Regions from separate parts of the Dietzia sp. CH92 genome, predicted to be linked through region 2. Evidence: riboswitches for the same ligand, from Rfam matches in the RefSeq annotation. Region 2 holds a riboswitch; the other holds the start of a gene.
The links. A riboswitch is a leader RNA that binds a small molecule or an ion and turns the genes downstream of it on or off. The one in region 2 is predicted to bind thiamine pyrophosphate.
Positions count from the first base shown of each region.

Region 1: linked by a shared signal. The riboswitch ahead of RWK90_RS10460 (LLM class flavin-dependent oxidoreductase) and the one ahead of RWK90_RS05360 (3-oxoacyl-ACP reductase) in region 2 are both predicted to bind thiamine pyrophosphate.

Region 1 covers NZ_JAVHXC010000004.1:229,013-240,355, forward strand. Annotated here, with positions in the region: gene RWK90_RS10425 (MlaD family protein) at 1-381, shown strand, start outside; gene RWK90_RS10430 (MlaD family protein) at 378-1,403, shown strand; gene RWK90_RS10435 (MlaD family protein) at 1,400-2,350, shown strand; gene RWK90_RS10440 (hypothetical protein) at 2,427-3,113, shown strand; gene RWK90_RS10445 (alpha/beta fold hydrolase) at 3,392-4,270, shown strand; tRNA gene RWK90_RS10450 (tRNA-Ser) at 4,298-4,383, opposite strand; gene RWK90_RS10455 (NAD(P)H-quinone oxidoreductase) at 4,500-5,540, shown strand; TPP riboswitch at 5,561-5,660, shown strand; gene RWK90_RS10460 (LLM class flavin-dependent oxidoreductase) at 5,651-6,928, shown strand; gene RWK90_RS10465 (PadR family transcriptional regulator) at 6,965-7,528, opposite strand; gene RWK90_RS10470 (nitronate monooxygenase family protein) at 7,533-8,513, opposite strand; gene RWK90_RS10475 (polysaccharide pyruvyl transferase family protein) at 8,637-10,040, opposite strand; gene RWK90_RS10480 (NADP-dependent oxidoreductase) at 10,091-11,107, opposite strand; gene RWK90_RS10485 (ABC transporter permease) at 11,174-11,343, shown strand, end outside.
Region 2 covers NZ_JAVHXC010000002.1:419,057-430,399, forward strand. Annotated here, with positions in the region: gene RWK90_RS05345 (NDMA-dependent alcohol dehydrogenase) at 1-768, shown strand, start outside; gene RWK90_RS05350 (SDR family oxidoreductase) at 1,137-2,036, opposite strand; gene RWK90_RS05355 (hypothetical protein) at 2,155-2,379, shown strand; gene RWK90_RS05360 (3-oxoacyl-ACP reductase) at 2,512-3,276, opposite strand; TPP riboswitch at 3,406-3,503, opposite strand; gene RWK90_RS05365 (SRPBCC family protein) at 3,575-4,051, opposite strand; gene RWK90_RS05370 (multidrug efflux SMR transporter) at 4,180-4,494, opposite strand; guanidine-III (ykkC-III) riboswitch at 4,505-4,571, opposite strand; gene RWK90_RS05375 (MOSC domain-containing protein) at 4,653-5,549, shown strand; gene RWK90_RS05380 (aspartate dehydrogenase domain-containing protein) at 5,615-6,457, shown strand; gene RWK90_RS05385 (hypothetical protein) at 6,490-6,756, shown strand; gene RWK90_RS05390 (FAD/NAD(P)-binding oxidoreductase) at 6,761-7,945, shown strand; gene RWK90_RS05395 (arylsulfatase) at 8,032-10,371, opposite strand; gene RWK90_RS05400 (TauD/TfdA family dioxygenase) at 10,419-11,318, opposite strand.

The sequences.
Region 1 (11,343 bases), on a different contig from region 2:
AAGATCCTCGTCGAGAAACTGTCCCTGGCGGTCGACCCGATGGACCGGCTGTTCAACGAGCACATGGGCGAGGCCCTCAGCGCGCTCGAGACCACGATCCCGACCCTGACGATGGTCCGCGCGCGGGTCGAGGAGTCGGAGGAGTTGTTCCGGGCGATCCCCGGGGTCATCCACCTGGCGGAGACAATGGTCGGCTCCCGCCCGGGTGCCGTCACCGTGGACTACGCCCCGCCCCACGTCCGGTTGTCGGTCCCCGACGCACCCGCGGTCTGCGGTGCCCTGCACGCCGCCGGCCTCCGTGACTGCGCCGCCGACTCACCGCACACGGTGACCGCGCCCCTGCCCCAGCTGCTGTTCTCGACCATCGGGGAGGCCCCATGACCGCGCCACGACGCCGGCGACTCGTCGGCCTGCTCGCGGCACCGCTCGCCGCGATCCTCGCGCTGGCCGGGTGCAGCTTCGACCCGAGCGATCACGCACTCCCGGGCAGCGGCGTCAGCGGCCCCACGTACCGGCTCGACCTGGAATTCGCCTCCCTGCTCAGCCTGCCCGCGGGCGCCGACGTCCGCAGCGGCGGGATCAGCATCGGTTCGCTGGACGGGATCACCCTCGAACCCGAGCGCGCGATCGCCCACGTCGACATCCGGGACACCGTGCGATTCCCCCGCGGCACCCGGGCCGAACTCCGGCAGTCCACACTCCTCGGCGACATCTACATCGCGCTCATGCCCGCGGAGACCGGCGAGGCGCTCGGGGACGGCGACACCATCCCGCTGAGCCACACGGACCCCGGCCCCCAGATCGAGGCGATGCTCGACCGGATCGCCATGTTCGTCAACGGAGGCAGCCTCATGCAGCTGGAGAAGTCGATCGACCAGATCAACGAGGTGCTGCCCGAGGACCCCGCCGAGACCGCCGCACTCGCGGGCCACATCTCGGAGGACCTGGGCGACGCGGCGGCCAACCTGGACCAGATCGACCGGATCGTCACCGCGACCGACGGCCTGTCCCGTCGACTGATGGAGACCCGTGACGAGATGGAGTTCATCTTCTCCGACACCGCCCGGTACCGGCTCGAACGCGTCCCGTACTTCATGGACGCCGTACTCAACATCGTCATCGACGTCAACACCCTGGTCTCCGGCCTGGAGTGGCTCATCCCGCGGATGCCGCACATCAACCGCAACCTCGAGATCCTCGCGCCCCTGCTGCGCGAACCGTCGCCGACCGCCTACGAGATGCGGGGGAACCTCGGCGACATGACCAGGCTCGTCGAGGACAAGATCACGCCGTTCCTCCTGGGCCCCGGGGTCGACATCCGGTCCGTCTCGGTGGTCGGTGACCCCGGGCAGCCCGCCAAGGACGGGTTGGTCCTGCTCCGCATGGTGGGGGCGATCCCGTGACCCGCATCCCGCTGTGGCTCTCGGCGCTCGGACTGTTCCTCGTCATGGTCGTCGGCAGTGCCTACCTGGCGCTCGGTGTCCTCCGACTGGAACCGACCGTCGAGCGGACCCACGCGACGGTCGACCTCCGCGACGCGGGCGGCCTGCGCACCGGCTCGGACGTCGTCTACCGCGGCGTGCCGATAGGCCGGATCGAGTCGGTCGACGGCGTCCCCGGCGCGGTCCGGCTCCGGATCTCCTACGACTCCGGGTACCGCATCCCGGTGGAGTCGCGGATGCGGGTCGAGAACCTGTCGACCCTCGGCGAGCCGGTGTTCTCGCTGCTCCCCGACACGACGGAGGGCCCGTACATCCAGGACGGGGCGGTCCTCACCGAGCAGGTCGTCCTGCCGACCTCCGTCCCGGAGCTCCTGTCCTCCACCTCCGACCTGCTGGACCAGACCGATGCCGAGTCGATCCGCAGCATGGTGGAGACGTTGTCGCGGACCGTCGACGGACTCGAGGCGACCCTGCCCGAGGCCCAGCGGGGCGCGGAGCTGCTGCTGCTCACCCTCTCCCGCCACGAGGGTTCCCTGGACCGGGTGCTGCGCGACTTCGCCACGGTGATGGGCGACGTCGACTGGGTCCGCCCCACGCTCACGGAGGCACCCCCGATGTTGGACCGGTTCGGCGACACTCTGGGGGTGTCCTACGAGTATCTCTTCGAGGGGTCCGCTGTCCTCAAGGGCGACGAGATCCTCGGCTCGTGGCGCGACGAGCAGGAACAGCTCTACCGGGTTCTGGGCACGCTCGCGCCCGAGGTGGGGGCGATCGGCGACGCGCTCCGGCCCGTCACAGGTGCGGTGGGTCCGACGGTCGCGAACCTCGACATCGCCACCCTGCTCGAGAACGCGATCGCGACCGCGCCGGACGACGCCGTGCGCTTCACCGTGACCATGCCCCGCTGACCCGGTCGCGGACGCCGCGTCCGCACACCGCCAGCCCAGCCCGCCGTCCTGACGATCCGTCCAGAGGAGCCGCACCATGGCCGACACCGAGCCCACGACCGGACCCGCCACCGCCGAACGGGCTGACACCGAGCAGCCCGCCCCCGACGTGGGCGCCGCGCGGCGGACGACGCCGTGGTGGCGGTCGGTCCGGGTCCTCTCCGTGGTGGCCTTCGTGGCGCTCGTCGCCGCCGCCGTCTTCGCCACCCTGTGGGCCACCGACGACTCGGGCGACCAGCTCGCGCAGCTACAGGGTCGGCTCGACACCGAGGCCGCGGCCGAGGAGGTTGCCTCCGAGTACGCGATGGCGGTGTCCGCGGTCGATCACGAGGACCTCGACGGGTGGCGTGACGCCCTCACCGCGGGTGTGAGCGATCAACTGGCCCCCAAGCTCGAGGCGGCCGTCGACGTCGTGGGCCCGTGGCTCACGCGGATGGAGTACACCTCCACCGCACGCCTGCTCGCCGCGGAGGTGTCGGAGAACGACGGCGACACGTTCGTCGTCCAGGTCTTCGTGGACATGACGTCGCGGAGCAAGCAGACCCGGGAGGGCGTGGCGGCCACGGCCACGTACACCGTGACGATGGACCGCGCCTCGGACTGGACCATCACCGACGTAGGAGGCGTGGGTGCGGGCCTCCCCGGCGCGGATGACACGGCCGCGGGTGACGCGGACGGCGATCCCGCGCCCGGGGCGGAGGCACCGCGGCCGGGAGGCCGGTGAAACCCCACCCCGGCCCGGCTGCGCCCGACGGCACGGAGATCCCGGGGGCACCCCCCGCTTCAAAACGGCCCGGAACTTTGTAAGATAGGTTTCACTCTCCGACTACCCGGCCACAAACGTGCACCTAGCTGACGTGTCCACGAGGAGAAAAAGGATTTGTAGCCTTATTTACTCCTGAGGAAGTGGTCACGGTGCAGAGAAGAACCCCCGGCAGATCCAGACGCACGGCCGCCCTCGGCGCAGCCCTGACTCTCGGGGCGCTGGGCCTGGCCGGCTGCATGACGACGACCGCGGCGCCCGCGGTGGAACCGACGTTCGCCGGACCGGTGCGCCTGGACGAGGTGATGGTCCAGCGGTTCGAGTACCCCACGCGTTACCCCTCGCCGGACCCCGACCAGAACTGGGCCGACCTCTACCTCCCGGCGGGCGACCAGAAGGTGGATTCCATCCCCCTGGCCGTGCTCATCCACGGCGGTTCCTGGCAGAAGGAGATCGGCGCGGGCTCGTTCGACCACCTCGCGCGCGAACTGGCCAGTCGCGGGATGGCGGTCTACAACATCGAGTACCGCCGTGTCGGTTCGGGCGGCGGGTGGCCCATCACCTTCCGCGACGTGGCCGATGCTCTCGACCACGTGAGCGAGGTCGACAAGAAGTTCCCCCAGATCACCACCGATGACGAGGTGGTGGTGGGGCACAGCGCCGGCGCTCAGCTCGCGGTCTGGGCCGGCACCCGGCACCTGCTCGAGGACGGCGAGGTCGGGGCCAGCCCGCGATTCCGCCCCACCCGGGTCATCTCCATCGCGGGACCGCTGGACATGGTGTACGCCGCCACCCACGGTGACGACAGGATCGTCACGGCCCTCGGCGGCACGCCCGACGAGGTGCCGAGTCGGTACACGTCGGTCGACCCCATCCAGAACATCGACACGGGCACCCCGGTCATCGCCCTCCACGGACGGCAGGACGTGACCGTGGCGCCGGAGAACTCGCTCCGCTACGTGGACGAGGTCACCCGCCGAGGCGGGCGGGCCAAGGCCGTCATGTTCGAGGACGAGGACCACACCTCGATCGTGTCCGGCAAGTCCCGCTCGTACACGCGCGTGCTGGAGATCATCCGTTACGTCTCGGCCTCGGACCTGCGCGAGACCACCGCCTGAGCCCACCGCGGTGGGCCGCCGCCTCTGCGGAAGTGGAGGGATTTGAACCCCCGGTGCTGTTCAGGCACGCTCGCTTTCAAGGCGAGTGCATTCGGCCGCTCTGCCACACTTCCCCGCCGTGAGCCGCGACACGCGCGGCCGCGTGGTTCCACGTGGAACCACGCTGTACGGCGTGGCCCATGCTAGTTCACCCGACCCGCCCGCACGCAGTCCGGCTACGGTCGAGGGCATGAAGGCCATCGCGTACGAGAACGGTCCCGACTCCCTGCACCTGACCGAGGTCCCCGACCCGGTCCCCGCCGAGGGCGAGGTGCTCATCGACGTGGCGGCCTCGGCCGTCAACCGGGCCGACCTGCTGCAGACCAAGGGCCACTATCCTCCCCCGCCGGGCGCCTCGGAGATCCTGGGACTCGAGTGCTCGGGCCGGATCTCGGCGGTCGGTGAGGGCGTGGAGGGCCTCGCCGTGGGCGACGAGGTGTGCGCGCTGCTCGCCGGCGGCGGGTACGCCGAGAAGGTCGCGGTGCCCGCGGGCCAGGTCATGCCCGTTCCGGCGGGGGTCTCGCTGCACGAGGCGGCGTCCCTTCCCGAGGTGGCGTGCACGGTGTGGTCGAACCTCGCCATGACGGGCGGCCTCGGCCGCGGGCTCCTCGCCGCGGACGCCCACTGGGGCGAGGTGGAGCTGGGGGCGCCGCGGGTGCTCATCCACGGGGGCGCGGGGGGCATCGGGTCCCACGCGATCCAGGTCTGCCGCGCCCTGGGCGCCCGGGTGGCCACGACGGCCGGTGGCCCGGAGAAGGTGCGGATGTGTCGGGAGCTGGGCGCCGACCTGGTGATCGACTACCGGGAGGAGGACTTCGTCGACCGGGTGAGGGAATGGACCGACGACGACGAGCGGGGCCGTGGCGTCGATCTGGTCCTGGACGTGATGGGCGCGAAGTACCTCGAGCGGAACATCTCCTCCCTGGCGCCGGACGGTCGCGTGATCGTCATCGGACTCCAGGGCGGGGTGAAGGGGGAGCTCAACCTGGGCGCGTTGCTGCCCAGGAGGGCCGGCGTCCTCGCCACGAACCTCCGGGCGCGTCCCGTGGACGGCCCGGGCGGGAAGTCCGGCATCTGCCGCGAGGTCGTGGACCAGGTGTGGCCGATGGTCGCCGCCGGCGATGTCACCACGCGCGTCTCGCGGGAGATCCCGATGGCCCGCGCCGCCGAGGCCCTGGCGTTGCTGGAGTCCGGGGAGTCCCACGGCAAGATCCTGTTGACCCTGGACTGAACGCCACCCTCTAAGGTCGAGGACACGACACGGGGTGCCGCCCAGAAGGGGGCGGCTGAGATGAGACCCGTTGAACCTGCTCCGGGTAGTTCCGGCGAAGGGATGTCCTCATGCTGCATTTCAATGCGTTCCTCTTCGGCTGCGGCCACCATTCCGCCGCGTGGCGCCGCCCCGGCTCCCCTGTGGAGCGCCTCGGCGACATCGCGTACTGGGAGGAGCTCGCGCGGACGGCGGAGCGGGGCTGCCTCGACGCGGTGTTCTTCGCCGACGGCCACTCGGTGGGTGACCCGGCCAGCGGCTCGTGGTGGTTCCTGGAGCCGCTGACCGCCCTGTCGGCGATGGCCCGGGCCACGGAACACGTCGGTCTGGTGAGCACGGTGTCCACGACGTTCTTCACCCCGTTCCACGCCGCGCGCATGCTCGCTTCCCTGGACCACATCAGCGGCGGGCGGGTCGGTTGGAACGTGGTGACCTCGATGTTCGACGCCGAGGCCCGCAATCACGGGATGGAGGCACTGCCCGGGCACACCGAGCGGTACGAGCGGGCCGAGGAGTTCGTCGAGGCCGCGCTGGCCTTGTGGGACTCGTGGGATGCCGACGCGCTGCTCCTGGACCGGGCCGGACTGTGGGCCGACCCGGCGAAGGTCCGGCCGGTGCACCACCGCGGCGAGCACTTCCTGGTGGACGGGCCGCTCACCGTGCCCCGCTCGCCGCAGGGCCGGCCGGTGCTGTTCCAGGCGGGCTCGTCCGGGCCGGGCCGGGACCTGGCGGCCCGGTACGCCGAGGGGATCTACGCCGTGGCGTACGACGACGAGGCGGCGTCGGCGTACGGCTCGGATGTGAGGCGTCGTGCCCGGGCCGCGGGCCGCGCCGGGGATGGCCTGGTCATCATGCCGGGGCTCGTCACGTACGTGGGCTCGACCGAGGCCGAGGCCAGACGCAAGAAAGCCGACCTCGACGCTCTGCTGCCCGTGGAGGAGTCACTCGCGCAGCTGTCCATGTTCACCGGCCAGGACTGCTCGGGGTGGGAGCTCGACGCCCCCGTCCCGGCCCTCCCGCCGCTGTCGGAGTTCACGGGGCCGCAGGGGCGCTACGAGACGATCCTGCGGATCGTCCGCAAGGACTCCCCCACGGTGCGCGAGCTGCTGGGCACCCTCGCCGCGGGCGGCGGTCACTGCACGATGATCGGCACCCCGGAGTCGATCGCCGACGAGATCGAACGCTGGTACCGGGTGGGCGCGGCGGACGGGTTCAACCTCATGCCGCCCGGCTACCCGGACGGGCTCGAGGAGTTCGTGGACCACGTGATCCCGGTCCTGCAGCGCCGCGGACTGTTCCGCACGAGCTACGACGGGGCGTCGACTCTCCGGGAGCTGCTCGCCCGGTAGGCCGCCTCGGCGGGGGCCGCCGCCGTCGTCACGGCGTCAGCGGCCGTCGGCCCGCGCCGGGAGTCGGTCGAGCGCCTCCAGCGTCTCGTCGCACCACCGCAGCCAGGTCCGTTCCTCCTCGATGCCCAGGGTGAGGACGCGGTGCTGCAGGACGCCGCGAGGGTCCGACGGGTCGACGGCGGAGAAGTCCCGCTGTTCGATCTCGAGGTTGCGCTCGAGATTCTCCTGCCGCCGACGGCGGTGGTGCTCGAGCGCCCGGCGCACCTCGTCGGTCCGGCCCGTCGCGGCGGCGGCCCGGACGCGGACCGCGAGGGTCGACCGCGTCACGTCCGGGGCGTCGTCCTCACCGATCCAGTCGATCAACGACCGGCGGCCGTCGTCGGTGACCGCGAACCGCCGGGGCTGGCCGCGGCGGGGCGGTCCGTCCTGCGGGAGTTCGCGGATGAGGCCGGCCGCGGCGAGCTTGTCGAGCTCGCGGTAGATCTGCTGGTGGGTGGCGGGCCAGAAGTAGCCGATCGACCTGTCGAAGCGTCGGGCGAGCTCGATCCCGCTGCCGTCCCGTTCGGTGAGCGACGTGAGGATCGCGAACTTCAGCGACACCGGTTCAGCGCAGCGCGGTAATGCCGGAGGTGAGCTCGTCGAGGGCCTCGACGTACTCGCCGCGCAGGCGGTCGACCAGGTCGCGGACGGTCCCGGTCCCGCGGACCGCGCCCACGCCCTGACCCGCGCCCCAGATGTCCCGCCACGCCTTGGAATCGGACGCGCCCCCGGAGCCGAAGTCCATGGCCGAGGGGTCGGACTCCGGCAGGCCGTCCGGGTCGAGCCCCGCGGCCTCGATGCTGCCGCGCAGATAGTTGCCGTGGATGCCGGTGAAGAGGTTGCTGTAGACGATGTCGTCCGCGGTGCTGTCGACGATCATCTGCTTGTAGGCGTCGGTGGCACGGGACTCCTCGGTCGCGAGGAACGCCGAGCCCACGTACGCCAGGTCGGCGCCGGCGGCCCGCGCGGCGAGGATCGACCGGCCGTGCGCGATGGCCCCGGAGAGCAGCAGCGGCCCGTCGAACCACTCGCGGATCTCCCGGACCAGTGCGAACGGCGACTGCGTACCGGCGTGTCCACCGGCACCGGCGGCCACGGCGATCAGTCCGTCCGCGCCCTTCTCCACGGCCTTGCGGGCGAACCGGTTGTTGATGACGTCGTGCAGGACGATGCCGCCGTAGGAGTGGACCGCCTCGTTCACCTCCTCGCGGGCCCCGAGGGAGGTGATGACGATCGGCACCTCGTGCTCGACGATGGTGGCCAGGTCCTGCTCGAGCCGGTCGTTGGACCGGTGCACGATCTGGTTGACCGCGAACGGCGCGACGTACTGGTCCGGGTTCGCCGCGGCGTGGGCCGCGTTGCTCTGGGTGATCTGCTCGATCCACTCGGCCAGCGCCGACTGCGGCCGCGCGTTGAGCGCGGGGAACGCACCGATCACGCCCGCCTGACACTGCGCGGCCACCAGCTCGGGGCCGGAGTAGATGAACATCGGCGAGGCGACCACCGGGACGGTGAGGGGGCCGGCGAGTACGGAGGGCAGGGCCATCGGCATTCCTTTCGGGCGGAGCGGGGCGACGAGCGCCTGAGCCCGACCGTACGGCCCGCCCGCCTGTTCGTGCAACTAGTTGCACAAAGGCGGTCCCCAACGACGGCGACCGCTCTGCCCGTCTCAGCGCGCGTAGATCTCCTCGGCGAGCGCCTCGGCCGTCCCCACGCGCTGCGCCACGACCCCGGGGTCGAACCCGCCGACCGAACGGACGGACTCGAGCGGCGGCGGCGCCCCGACCCCGGACGCCCCCACCTGCAGCGACGGCCACGGCGAGCCCGCGTCCGCCAGCGACTCGTGCTTGACGTCGTAGTAGTCCGACCCCGCCCGCAGTGTCAGTCCCGAGGCGCCGCGGGCCGCCCCGAACAGATGCGGATGGAACCGGGTGGTCAGCCACACCTGACCCGGCCGGACGGGCAGCCCGGTGTCCCACAGTTCGAGGAACGGCACGAAACGCGCCCGCGGCAACCGCAGGGCGGCCAGCGCGAGCCCGACCTCGTCGTCGTCCCCCTCGCCCGGTCCCGCGCCGGCGGGCGAGCCGGACGCCACGCGCGACGCCGCCGCGGCGCGCTCACACACCCGGTCCCACACCACCCGGTCCCCGCCGGGGATCGACTCGACCACCGTGATCCGCTCCCCCGGCACCGCCCACGCGGCGAGGACCCGCGCCACGGCGTCGGCCAGGGCCACCGGGTCCACCAGGTCGGACTGCGCGCACAGCACCAGGTCACGACACGCGTCGGGATCATCGGAGTAGACGGGGTGATCCCCCGCCTCGACCGGACCCGCCGCGCCCAGGGCGAGCCACCCGTCGTCGGCGAGGAGCCGGACCGGGACGCCGGTACCGGCGAGCAGCTCCGCGGACGCCGCGTCGCGGACGGTCACCAGATCGAACTCCCGCAGCGCCTCCGCCAGGCGCCGCGCGTCGCCGCACGGCACGAAGCCCTGCCCCGTCGCCACCACCCGCGCCCCGGCGAGCCGCCCGGCCTCCCCCGCCGCGGCGACCACGCCCAGGTGATGCGGCCACTGGTCGTTGACGTACCCGCCGCCGACGAGATGCACCACCGACGCGCGGCGCAGCAGGGCCAGGCCGGACCCCAGCTCCGGACGCACGCCGAGGTCGCGGACGGCGTGGCGGCAGGACTCGATCGCGGCGGCGGCCGCGGGCGTGGCGGAATCGGCGATCGCCGCGTGGGCGCCGTGCTCCCCCGCCAGGCGCCACAGGGTGTCGGTGAACACCACGTCCGGATGCTCGGCGTGGTGCAGCACCGCGGCCTGACCCGGCGTGTGACAGTCCACCACCACCGGCGTACCCGGCAGGCGGTGCCGCAGGAACCGCAACCACCCGGCCAGCAGCTGCTCGTCGCCGTGGTTGGGATGCCCGGCCGGGGCCACGAGATAGACCGGCCGGTCGTCCTCCCTCGGCGGACCCCACCGGGCGTCCGCCACCGCCCGGACCGAGTCCAGACGGCGGCGGGCGAGTCGTCGTAGGCGGGAGGCGGGCGCGGCTCGGCGAGTCGGCGTCATGCCCCCACCCTGCCTCACCGCCGGCCGGCCGCGGCGGGAGCCCCGGGACGTCAGATCCTGACGAGCATCTTGCCGGTGTTGGCGCCCTTCATCAGGTCGAGGAACGCGTCGACCGAGTTGTCGATGCCCTCGACCACCGTCTCGTCGAACGTCAGCTCACCCGACGCCACCCACGGCCCCACGGTGTCCGCGAACTCGGAGAAGAGGTGCATGTAGTTGTTCACCGTGAAGCCCTGGAGCGTCAACCCGCGGGAGATGGCGTGCCACATGTTGTCCGGGCCGGGGGTGCGCTCGGTCGCGTTGTACGAGCTGATGGCCCCGCACAGGGCCAGGCGCCCGCCGTCGTTCATGAGGTCCAGGGCGGCCTCGAGGTGGTCACCGCCCACATTGTCGAAGTAGACGTCGATGCCCTCGCCGTTCTCCGCACCGAAATGCTCGCGCAGGAGCTCCCGGATGGGGCCGTCCTTGTAGTTCACCGCCGCGTCGAAGCCGTAGCGCTCGATGCAGGTGGCGACCTTCGCGTCGCTCCCGGCCGAACCCACGACCTTCGCCGCGCCCAGGCGCGTGGCGATCTGCCCCACCGCGGAGCCGACCGACCCGGCGGCCCCGGAGACGAACACCGACTCGCCGGCCTGGAACCGGCCGATGTGCAGCAGCCCCACGTACGCGGTGAGGCCGGTGGTGCCGAGGATGCCGAGGTAGGCCGAGACCGGCACCCCCTCCATCTCCTGCACCACGCGGAACTGCCGGGCGTCGCCCTGCGCGATGTCGCGCCACCCGTCGTTGTGCAGCACCACCGCACCGACGGGATGGGCGTCCGAGCGGGACTCCACCAAGCGCCCGACGGCCGCGCCGGTCATGGTCTCGTCGACCCCGAACGGCGGGATGTAGGAGCGGCCCGCGTTCATCCGGCCGCGCATGTAGGGGTCCACCGAGATGAACTCGTTGGCCACCCGGACCTGCCCCTCGGCGAGGTCGGGCAGGTCGACGGTGACGGTGCGGAAGTCGTCGTGGGTCGGCCATCCGCGCGGACGGCTCGCGAGCTGGATCTGCGTACTGGTCGTCATCTCTACTGTCTACGCGCCCTCGCGGCGGGGCTGCCACCGCGACGACCTCTAGTAGGCTTCCCGTTCGTGCAGGACCAGTCCCTTCCCGATCCCACCTCGGCGACGCTCCCCGACGAGCGCGTACGCGGTGAGATCGTCAACGACTCCCACACCTTCCGCCGGGCCGTCGCCGACCTGCGCCAGGGCCTGCACCAGCGTGAACTGTGGCTCTCGCTCGGCTGGCAGGACATCAAACA
Region 2 (11,343 bases):
ATGCCCGACGGCACCTTCCGCTTCCACTCGGGCGGCCAGGACTTCGGCGCCATGTGCATGCTCGGCACCTTCTCCGAACGGTCGGTCATCTCGCAGCACTCGGTGGTCAAGGTCGACGACTGGCTGCCGCTCGACAAGGCCGTGCTCGTGGGCTGCGGCGTGCCGTCCGGCTGGGGCACCTCGGTCTACGCCGGCGGCGTGCGCCAGGGCGACACCGTGGTGATCTACGGCATCGGCGGCCTGGGCATCAACGCCGTGCAGGGTGCGGTCCACTCCGGGGCGCGCCACGTCGTGGTGGTGGACCCCGTCCAGTTCAAGCGGGACGAGGCGCTGAGGTTCGGCGCCACCCACGCCTTCGCGAGCGCGGCCGAGGCCCACGCCGAGGTCGAGAAGCTCACCTGGGGTCAGATGGCCGACCAGGCGCTGATCCTCGTGGGCACCGTTGAGGAGCAGGTCGTCTCCGACGCGTTCGACGTGATCGGCAAGGGCGGCCGGGTGGTCATCACCGGCCTGGGCAACATGACCGACAAGACCGTGCAGGTCAGCGGCACCATGATGGCCCTGTTCGGCAAGACCATCACGGGCACGCTCTTCGGCTCCGCCAACCCGCAGTACGACATCGTCAAGCTCCTGCGCCTGTACGACGAGGGCAAGCTCAAGCTCGACGAGCTCATCACCACCACGTACACGCTCGACCAGGTCAACGACGGCTACCGGGATCTGCAGGACGGGAAGATCATGCGCGGCGTGATCATCCACGACACCTGATCCGGCCGTAGGCCCACAGACCGGAGTCGGCCGGGCCGGGCGGGACGGCGCCCCCGCCCTCCCCCTCCGACCGACTCCTCCCCCCGACGCGCGTCGCCCTCCCCCCTGGGCGGCGCGCGTCGCTCATTTCGGCGACAGCCGCTCCCGCCGATGGCGTCCCGCCCCCGCCCCTGCCCGCCACATCCGCAGCCGCCCCCGCCGATGGCGTCTCGCCCCCGCCCCTGCCCGCCACATCCGCAGCCGCCCCCGCCGATGGCGTCTCGCCCGCACCGCGGTGCGCGCCAGACGCCATCGGCGGGGGCGGCTGTGTTCATGCCCTCGGCGGAGTCCCGGTTCGCCCCGCACGCGCTGCCCTGCAGGGCCCGCCGTCAGGGCGTGGGCGCACCGCCGGTCACCGAGAGGGTGTTGCCGGTCGTGTACGAGGACTCCTCCGAGGCCAGGTAGACGTACGCGCCGGCCATCTCGACCGGCTGGCCGGGGCGGCCGAGAGGGTTCTTCTGACCGAAGTACGGCAGCTTCTCGGGCTTCTGCCCGCCGGTCACCTGCAGCGCCGTCCAGAACGGGCCGGGCGCCACCGCGTTCACGCGGATCCCCCGCGGCGCGAGTTGCTGCGCGAGCGCCTTGGACATGGTGTTCACCGCCGCGCGGGAGGTGGCGTAGTCCACCAGGCCCGGGGACGGGGTGTACGCCTGTACCGACGAGGTGAAGATGACGCTCGCGCCCGGCTGCAGATGACCAAGTGCCTCCTGCATCATCCAGAACGGCGCCGAGATGTTGACGTTCATCGTCTCCGCCCACTGCTCGGAGCTGAGGTCCTCGAGGTTCTCGACGTACGTCTGCCGGGCGGCGTTGAGCACCAGCACGTCGATCCCGCCGAGTCCGGCCACGGCGTCGCGGACGATCCCCCGCGCCACCTGCTCGTCGCCGACATCGCCGGGCAGCAGGACGCAGGTGCGGCCCGCCTCACGGACCAGTCGGGCGACCTCGTCGGCGTCGGACTGCTCGGACGGGAGGTAGCCGATCGCCACGTCGGCGCCTTCGCGGGCGTAGGCGATCGCCACCGCGCGGCCGATCCCCGAGTCGCCGCCGGTGATGAGCGCGCGGCGGCCGGTGAGTCTTCCGTGGCCGACGTAGGAGGTCTCGCCGTGATCGGCGGGCGGCTCCAGCTCGGAGGCCAGCCCCGGTACGGGCTGCGACTGCAGGGGGATGTCGACCTCGTATTTGGTGGTGGGGTCGATGAGCGGCTGGGCGTTCGGATCGGTGGTCACGGCAGGCCTCCTGGGTCGTCGGGATTCCGACCGTACGCGCCCCGTCCGGATGCGACCTCGCCACGAATCACCGACACTGCGGAGGACCGCAGACTTCCCTCGAGACGAAGGAGCAAGCATGCCCCGTTACCGCGTGATTGACCCCGACCAGAACGTGATCGACGAGAAGGAGTTCGCTGACGACACCAAGGCGTACGACTGGTTCAAGACGGTCGAGGTCCCGGACGACGCGCTCGGGTACGCCATGGAGGTCGACATGGACGGCAAGTGGACCCGCTTCGAGATCAACGACGGCGGCACCAACACCTCCCCCGCCGCCGACGAGGGCACCGGCACTCCCTGATCCGAGACCCTGCACAACGGGCAGTCGGCCCGTCCAGCACACAATCCGCTACTCCGCCGGCGGATCCGCTACCTCCACGGGAGTAGCGGATTCCGAGGCGGAGTAGCGGATTTCGGAGGGCCCGGCCCGGCCTCACCCGTTGACCAGTCCCCCGTCCACGATGAGGTTCTGCCCGGTCACCGCACGCGCCCACGGGGAGGCGAAGAACAGCACGGCGTCGGCGAGCTCGGCCGGGGTGATCGCACGCCGCAGTGGGGTCCCGGAGGCGATGAGGTCGAACACCTCGGCGGGTGTGGCGGCGCTGGCGTCGGTGGTCTGGAGGAGTCCGCCGGAGACCATGTTCACCGTGATGCCGTCGGGTCCGAGGTCGGCGGCGAGGGTCCGGGTCAGGGACAGCGCGGCGGCCTTGGCGGCGGTGTAGTCGTGGTACGGCACGACGGGGTGCTGGAACAGGTTGGTGCCGATGTTCACGATCCGTCCGGAGCCGGCCTCCCGCATTCCCGGCAGCGTGGCCTGGGTGGTGGCGAGCGTGGCCTTGACGGCTCCGCGCAACTGGGCGTCGAAATCGCCCCAGGTCAGCGCGTCGGGGCGGGGGCGGGCGTCGCCGTTGAACGAGAAGTCGACGAGCGCGTTGTTGATGACCGTGGTGACGGGGGCGCCGAAGTGGGCGCGCGCGGCGTCGACGAGGGCGCGCACCTGGTCGTCGTCGGTGACATCGGCGCGGAGGGCGATGGTCCGGTCGGTGCCGAGTTCGCGGACGAGGTCGTCGGCGGCGGCCTCGCTGCGGTGATAGTTGACGACGACGAGAGCGCCTTCGCGGGAGAAGGCGCGACTGATGTCTGCACCGAGTCCGCGGGCTCCGCCGGTGACCAGGACGACCTGCTCGTCGATTCGCACACTGTGTCCGCTGTTCACTGCCACTCACTTCCCGGTGGTCCCGGCGAGGGTGACGATGTGGCTCCGCTCGTCGACCACGCCGGTGCGCGGTGGTCGGGCGGCGGCGCCACGACCCGCGGTGACGGGCGGTGTGCGCCGTATCGACATTCCTTCGCTGGAACTACCCAGATCAGGTTCGACGGGTGTGATCTCAGCCGCCCGGATGGGCAGCACCCCGTGTCGCCGACCACCTTAGATCACCGGGCGGGAGGACCAGGCGGCACCCGCACTGATCTGTGGAGCGCGTGTCAGCGCGTGATCACGTCGCGGTCTCGTACTTCGCCGCGAGCTTCGACAGCGTCTCGGTGATGCCCGCCGCGTTCTGCTTGTCCACGCCGACGATCTCGAAGAACTTCCCCAGCTTGGACGGCCGGTTGTCGAAACTCTCCACGACCTCGGTCCTCCCGCCCGGGGCCGGGGTGAACTCCCAGCGCCACCGGTGACCGGCGGGATGCGCCCACTCGATCACCTTCCGGGTGGGGGTGTCGCGGTATTCGGTCACCGTGCAGGTGATGCGGTAGGGCACGCCGTACATCCGCATCGCGGTGGTGAACTTGGCCCCGGCATGAAGGGTCGACGGCCCCTGGACGTTGTCCCGCACGGTTCCGGAGCCGTCGACGAGCCCGTGCTTCCGGGGATCGTTGACGAGGGCGAACAGTTCCTCGGCGGGTGCGTTCACGGTGACGCTGCGGGCGACCACGCGTGGTCCGCGGTCGACGGTGCTGATTGCGGTCATAGGAGGAGAACCTTCCTTGTGGACTCGGCCCGCTCTCGGACTCGGCGGATCGGCGAGCTCGGGTGCGGTGCAGCCCACCGTACGGCCGGGCTACGACATCGTGCGGCCCTTCGGGCATGCCCGATGGATCAACTGACGGCCTTGAGTCCGACCACGCCGCCGACGATCATCGCGAGGAACAGCACTTTCGCGGCCGAGACGGGTTCCGCACCGGTGACCATCGCGTAGACGACGGTCAGCGAGGCACCGATGCCGACCCAGACCGCGTACGCGGTGCCCACGGGCAGGTCGCGCATCGCGTAGGCCAGACCGACCATGCTCACGACCAACGCGACGCCGAACACGGCCGAGGGCCACAGTCGCGTGAACCCCTCCGAGCGGCCGAGCGCCGTGGCCCACACCGCCTCCAGAACTCCGGACAGAACGAGTACGACCCACGCCATGACAGCCTCCTGCGGGCCGTCTTGTCGCACACCGGGTACGGCACCCCTCGTCCGGAGGCCCCGGGCCGGGGCTCTGTTTCTCAGGCTCGCACGCGGCACCCTGGTGGGCAACGTCAGATCCGTCACCACGGCCGCCCCCGGAACCTAGGCTGGCCTCCATGAGAGTGGGCGTGGTCTCTGAGCTGTGGCGTTACCCCGTCAAGTCGATGCGGGGTGACCGCATCACCGAGACCGCCGTGACCGAGAGCTGGGGGTTGCCCGGTGACCGTGGCTGGGTCGTGCGGGACGAGGAGGCCGGTGAGATCCGCAGCGCCAAGAAGCTCGCGGACCTCCTCCGGTTCCACGCCCGCTACCTCGAGGAGCCCCTCGCCGACGCCACGCCGCCGGTCGAGATCGAGTTCCCGGACGGTTCGACGGTGCGGAGCGACGACGACCGGGTCCACGAACTGCTCTCGGCCGCGCTGGGTCGGCGGGTCAGCCTGCATCCGCGCCGGCCGGCGGACGACCACGAGCACTACCGGCGCCTCGCCGTCGACGAGGCGGACCTGCGGTCTCAGCTCGGCCTCGGACCCGATGACCCTTTCCCGGAGTTCACGGGGATGCCCGCGGACGTCCTCGCCGAGTTGGAGGACTACGCCAGCCCGCGCGGCACGTACTTCGACGCCCTGCCGTTGTCGCTGCTGACCAGTACCGCACTCCGGTCACTGCAGTCCGCGCTTCCGGACTCGGTGATCGATCCCCGCCGGTTCCGCAAGAACATCATCGTTCAGCACGAGTCGGAGGGATCCGGCGCGGGTGCGGACGCCGACGCGCCCGGAGGCGGGCACCCCGAGTTCGACTGGGTGGGTCGCCGCCTGGCCGTCGGCGAGGTGGAATGCGAGGTCGTCATGCGGATCTCACGCTGCCGCATGGTGACCCTGCCGCAGGCCGACCTGCCTCACGATCGCGGCATCCTGCGGTCGCTCGCCCGCGAGAACGGCTCGAAGTTCGGGGTCTACCTGCGCGCTCTCACTCCGGGCACGATCCGCGAAGGCGACGAGGTCCAGCTCGTCTGAACTCCGGTCTGGTCCACGGGTCCGGAGAGGAGCGGGCCCGTTCGCGGCTGGGTACGGTCGGGGCCATGCCCCCTCTCCCCTCGCCTTCGACCCGACCGACATCCGGAGCAGAACTGACGGTGGCGGTCGTCGGCGCCGGCGCGATCGGCGGCGCCGTCATCGAGGCGCTCGAGCAGGGCCGGGTCCCGGGTGCGAGGCTCGGCGCGGTGCTCCGATCGAACAGCACGGAGAGCGAGATCGAGGCCGCCGTCGACGCGGCCGACGTGGTTGTCGAGGCCAGCAGCGTCGCGGCCGCCGAGGCGTACATCCCGCGGGTCACGGCCACCGGGACGGACATCATCGTGTGCTCGTGCGGTGTCTTCGCCCGGCACGACGACCCCCGCACCCTCCCCGCGCCGGGCCCGCACGCCGGGCGGGTCCTCGTACCGGCCGGCGCGATCGGCGGTCTGGACGTGCTGGCGGCGGCCGCCCGCGCGGAGACCGGCGAAGCCCGCGTCCGCCACGTCACCATCAAGTCCCCGGCCGCCCTGAACGTGGGCGACGAGCTCGCCGGACCTCGCGAGGTGTTCCGCGGCTCGGCCCGCGAGGCCGCGCTCGAGTTCCCCCTCACCTCCAACGCCTCCGTCGCCCTCGCTCTGGCGACGCTCGGCCTGGACCGGACCGAGGTGAGCGTCGTCGCCGACCCGGACGTCGAACGCACCCGCCACGTCGTGGAGTGGGAGTCCCCCGTGGGCCGCTACGAGCTGCGGTTCGAGAACGCCGTGGACCCCGACTCCGGTGGCCGCACTTCGGCGATCACCGCCTGGTCGGTGGTGGGGGTCCTCCACGCGCTCGCGGCCGGGGTCGGGCCGGGGGTCGTGGTCCTCGGGGGCGATCGACCGGTGGAAGGCGCCACGCCGAGCCCCTAACGTGTGGGTTCCAGTCGATCGAGAGGTGCGAAATGACCAACGCCCGACCGTCAGACCCCGACCCTGCCCAGAGCCCCGACGTGGACAGCCACGGCGCGGCACCCGCCGGCATCACGCCGGACTCCGACTCCACCTCGTTGCAGTCGGACAGCGCCACCAACAAGCAGGGCCCTCTGCAACAGCAGAGCCCGACACCTCAGCCCGGCAACAAAGCCGCGTACGTGTGGATCGCGGTCATCGCCGTCGTCGTCCTCCTCGTCGTCATCGGGCTCGTCGGCTACGCGTTCGAAGTGTTCTGACGCCATGCCCGCCGCGTTCGACACCGTGATCGTCGGGGCGGGCAACGCCGGGGTCTCCCTGGCCGCCCGCCTCAGGCGCGACGGCGTGCGCAGCGTCGCGCTCATCGACCCCAGCCCCGTGCACCGGTACCGACCGATGCTCAACTACGCGGCGGCCGGGCAGGCCCGCATGTCACGGTACGAACGGCCCATGGCGACCGTCGTCCCCGACGGCGTCGAGCTCCTCCCCCACGCGGCGACCCGTGTCGACCCCGCCGAGCGCACGGTCACCCTGGACACGGGCGCCACCGTCGGCTACCGCGACCTCGTGGTGTGCCCCGGCCTGACCCCGCACTGGGACGCCGTCCCGGGGCTGCAGGAGGGCTACGTCGACGGGTGGGCGGTGTCCGCACACGTGCCCGAGTACGCCGGCCGGGCGTGCGCCGCCCTGGTCCGCGTACGCGAGGGCACCGTGGTGTTCTCGGTCCCGCCGGAACCCGCCTCCTGTGGCGGCACGGTGCTCAAGGCGATGTTCCTGGCCTGTGACCACTGGCGGCGCGAGGACGTGCTCGACCGGATAGACATCCACCTGGTGACCCCGTTCCGCGGGCTCCTCGGTCTCGAGCACGCCGACCGGAGGCTGCGGCCGTTCATCGAGCGGTACGGCATCACCGTGCACGAGCAGTCGCGCATCGACTCCGTGGACCATCACGCCCGCACGGTCGCGGTCGCCGGCCCGACCCCCTCGACCATCGAGGACGTCCACCTGGCCTACGTCACCCCGCACTCCCGCGCGCCCCGGTTCGTCGCCGACTCCGGCCTGGCCACCGACGACGACGCCGCCCTGGTCGACGTCGACCCGGGCACCCTGCGTCACACCCGCGTCGACACCGTCTGGGGACTCGGGGACGCCGCGACGGTCGGCACCCGCCCGTCGGGCGGCGCGTTGCGGGACCAGGTGGGGGTGGTGGCCGACAACCTGCGCGCCACCCGCGACGGTGGGGCGCTACGGGAGTACGACGGCTACACGGTCATCCCCGTCGCCGTGAGCAGGAACCGGCTGGTGCTCGACGAGCACGACCGGAGCGGGCGGCCGGCCCCCTCGGTCCGCGGGATCGACCTCACCGTGCCACGGCGGGCGACGTACGCGTTCGACCGGTTCGTCCAACCCGTCGTGTACTTCCGCAAGCTCCTGCGCGGGCGGGTCTGAGCCGGCCGGCCACCTGAGCGCGGGGCGCCCGAGCGCAGGGGCGCGGCCGGCACGCCCGCCGCGCCCCGGGCCGCGCCCCGCGCTGATCAGTGCGTCGCCAGCTCGATGCTCTCCCTCCTCGCCCGCGGCAGCTCGCTGCCACGCTGCAGGTCCACCCGCACGTGGTGCAGCGTCGCTCCGCGGACCGGGAACGCCCCCTCGTAGGCGGTGCTCACCGCACTGCCGCGACTGCGGCCGACGTCCAGGGTCTCGTTCATGCTGAACATCGCGGGGGCCGTCACGGCGATGCGGCCCCGACCGACCTCCTCGCCGTCGACGAGCAGGGACAGGTCGGCGCCGGCGGCGATCCCGCCGTCGTAGCCGAACTCCAGCTCGACGGTGCGGGCGCCCGCCGGGAGGGGCTCGCTGCCGGCGGCGCGACCGTGGTGGCGGCCGAAGAAGTTGTACTCGAACACCGGCACGCCGTCGAGGAGGTACAGCGTCAGGCCGCCGAACCGCCCGCCCATGCTCAACAGGACCCCCTCGCACTCCCCCACCTCGTGCACGTCGAGCGACGCGGTGAGCAGGAACCCCCTGTTGAACAGCGTGGGCGCGGCCTTCTCGTTGAGCCCGTCCATGTGGGGGTACAGGGTGATGGAGGACCGGCCGGCCATGGGGTGGGGCGGCCGGCTGTCGGGGCGGGCCTGGCGGCCGACGGTGCTGTCGTCGAGCGGCAGGACGTCGTAGCGGGCGGCCTCGGCGATGAACTTGGTCTTGAGCCGGTCGAGGACGTCCGGGTGCTCGTCGGCCAGGTCGCGGGCCTGCGACCAGTCCACGCGGGTGTCGTACAGCTCCCAGGTGCTGGAGGCCAGGTCGCCCAGGTCCACCCGGGAGGCCATGAGCCAGGGGGCGCGCTGGACGGTGACGGCGGTCCACCCGTGGTCGTAGATCCCGCGGTTGCCGAAGATCTCGAAGTACTGGGTGGTGTGCCGGTCCGGGGCGTCGGGTTCGGTGAACGTGTAGGTCATGCCGACGCCCTCGAGTGGTTTCTGCGCGACCCCGTCCACGGTGTGCGGCATGGGCAGGCCGGCCGCCTCGAGGATCGTCGGCGTGATGTCCACGCAGTGGTGCCACTGGTGGCGCAGCCTGCCGGGTTCGGCGATCCGCCCCGGCCAGTGCGCGACGAGCCCGTTGCGGGTGCCGCCGTAGTGGGAGGCGACCTGCTTGGCCCACTGGTACGGGGTGTTGAGCGCGAGCGCCCACGACGCCGGGAAGTGCGGGTACGAGTCGGGGCCGCCGAGGTCGTCGAAGTTCTCCAGCAGTTCCTGCGTGGTGGAGGGCAGGCCGTTGAGCCCGGCCAGGTAGTTGAAGGCCCCCAGCCGCCCGCCCTCGGTGGAGGCACCGTTGTCGCCGACCATGTACAGCACGAGGGTGTTATCGAGCGCACCGGTGGCGGCGAGGTGGTCGATGAGTCTGCCCACCTGGTCGTCGGTGTGCTCGAGGAACCCGGCGTACAGCTCCATGAGGCGGGAGGCGACCCGCCGTTCCTCGTCGTCGAGCTCCTCCCAGTGCGGTAGTCCCGGGGCCCAGGGGCCGAGCTCGGTGTCGGGTGGCACCACGCCGAGGTCCTTCTGGCGTTCGAGCGTCTGCTCCCGCAGCGCGTCCCAGCCCTCGTCGAACCGCCCGGCGTACCGGTCACGGTGGGACTCGGGCACGTGCAGGGGCGCGTGGACGGCACCGAACGGCAGGTAGCAGAACCAGGGCTGGCCCGGGGAGACGGAGTCCAGCTCGTCGATCCACTGCACGGCGCGGTCCACGAGGTCCTCGGTGAGGTGGTAGCCCTCCTCCGGCGTGCGCGGCGGATCCACCTGGCGGCGGCCGTCGTAGAGGACGGGGGTGAAGTGGTCGGCCTCGGCGCCGAGGAACCCGTAGAAGGTGTCGAAGCCCTCCTCGGTGGGCCAGCGGTCGAAGGGGCCGGCGGCGGTGGTCTCCCAGGGCGGGGTCTGGTGCATCTTGCCGAACGCCCCGGTGGCGTACCCGTTGCCGCGCAGCACGCGGGCGACGGTGGCGGCGGAGTCCGGGCGGACGCCGGTGTAGCCGGGTGCGCGGGTGGCCATCTCGGAGATCACGCCCATGCCGACGCTGTGGTGGTTGCGTCCGGTGAGGGTGGCCGCGCGGGTCGGCGAGCACAGGGCGGTCGTGTGGAACCGCGTGTAGGCGGCGCCGTCGCGGGCGAGGCGCTCGATGGTGGGTGTGTGGCACGGGCCGCCGAAGGCGGAGGAGGTGCCGAACCCCACGTCGTCGAGCATGACGAGCAGGATGTTGGGCGCCGATTCCGGCGGGCGGACCTGCTCGGCTCCCGGGAACGGGTCGTGTTGGTGGCGGCGGTCCATCTCGGCGGCCACGCGCGACGCGAGGCGGCGGACGGGCACGACGTGGCGGTCCAGGGTCGGATCGTCGGCGCGGCCCGGTGTCGGGCGGTCGTGGGGCGTCGTCATGCCGGCACGTCCCCGACGATCGCGACGCGCTCCATCACGCGTCGGTGCGGGAAGTAGTCGCTACACGCGTAGTGCTGGGTGGCGCGGTTGTCCCAGAACGCGACCGTGCCGGGGGCCCACCGCAGGCGCACCTGGAAATCGGGCATCTTCACCTGGTCCAGCAGGCGGCGCAGCAGCTCCCGCCCCTCGACGGGGTCCACGCCGTCGATCTCGGTGGTGAACAGGCTGTTGACGAACAGCAGCTTGCGGCCTGTCTCGGGGTGCGTGCGGACCACGGGGTGGTGCTGCGGCGGGTACTGCGCCTGCATCTCGGCGAGCCTGTCCGGGGTCATCCCGCGGCCGAACGACGGGGTGAAGTCGTGCGTGGCGGTGAGTCCGTCGATCCGCTCGCGGATGTCGGCGGGCAGGGCGTCGTAGGCGTTGCCCATGTCGGACCACAGGGTGTCGCCGCCGGCGTCGGGCACCTCGATCGCGCGGAGCACCGAGCCCAGGGGCGGGCGGTCCTTCCAGGTCACGTCGACGTGCCAGATGTTCTCCATGCCCGGGTTGTCCTGGCCGCGGTCGAAGCGGACGACCTCGGGGATCTCGCCCTGGTCGAGGATCGGGTGGACCTCGAGCTCGCCCCAGTGGGCGGCGAAGTCGCGGTGCTGGTGGGCGGTGAGGTGCTGCTGGTCGCGGAAGAACAGGACCTTGCGTTCGAGGAGCGCGGTCCTCAGTTCGGCGATCTGTTCGGGGGTCGGCGCGGCGAGGTCCACGCCCTCGATGTCGGCGCCGATGAACGGGGTGACGGGCCGCACGCCGATGTGCTGGTAGGTGGCGGGCGGGGCGTCGTCGGCTCCGAGCCTGAGGCGCTTGGGGCCGAACTCGATCTGGTGGTCGCCGATGGTGACCTGCATGGGGGTTCCTCTCGTGACGGCGGGT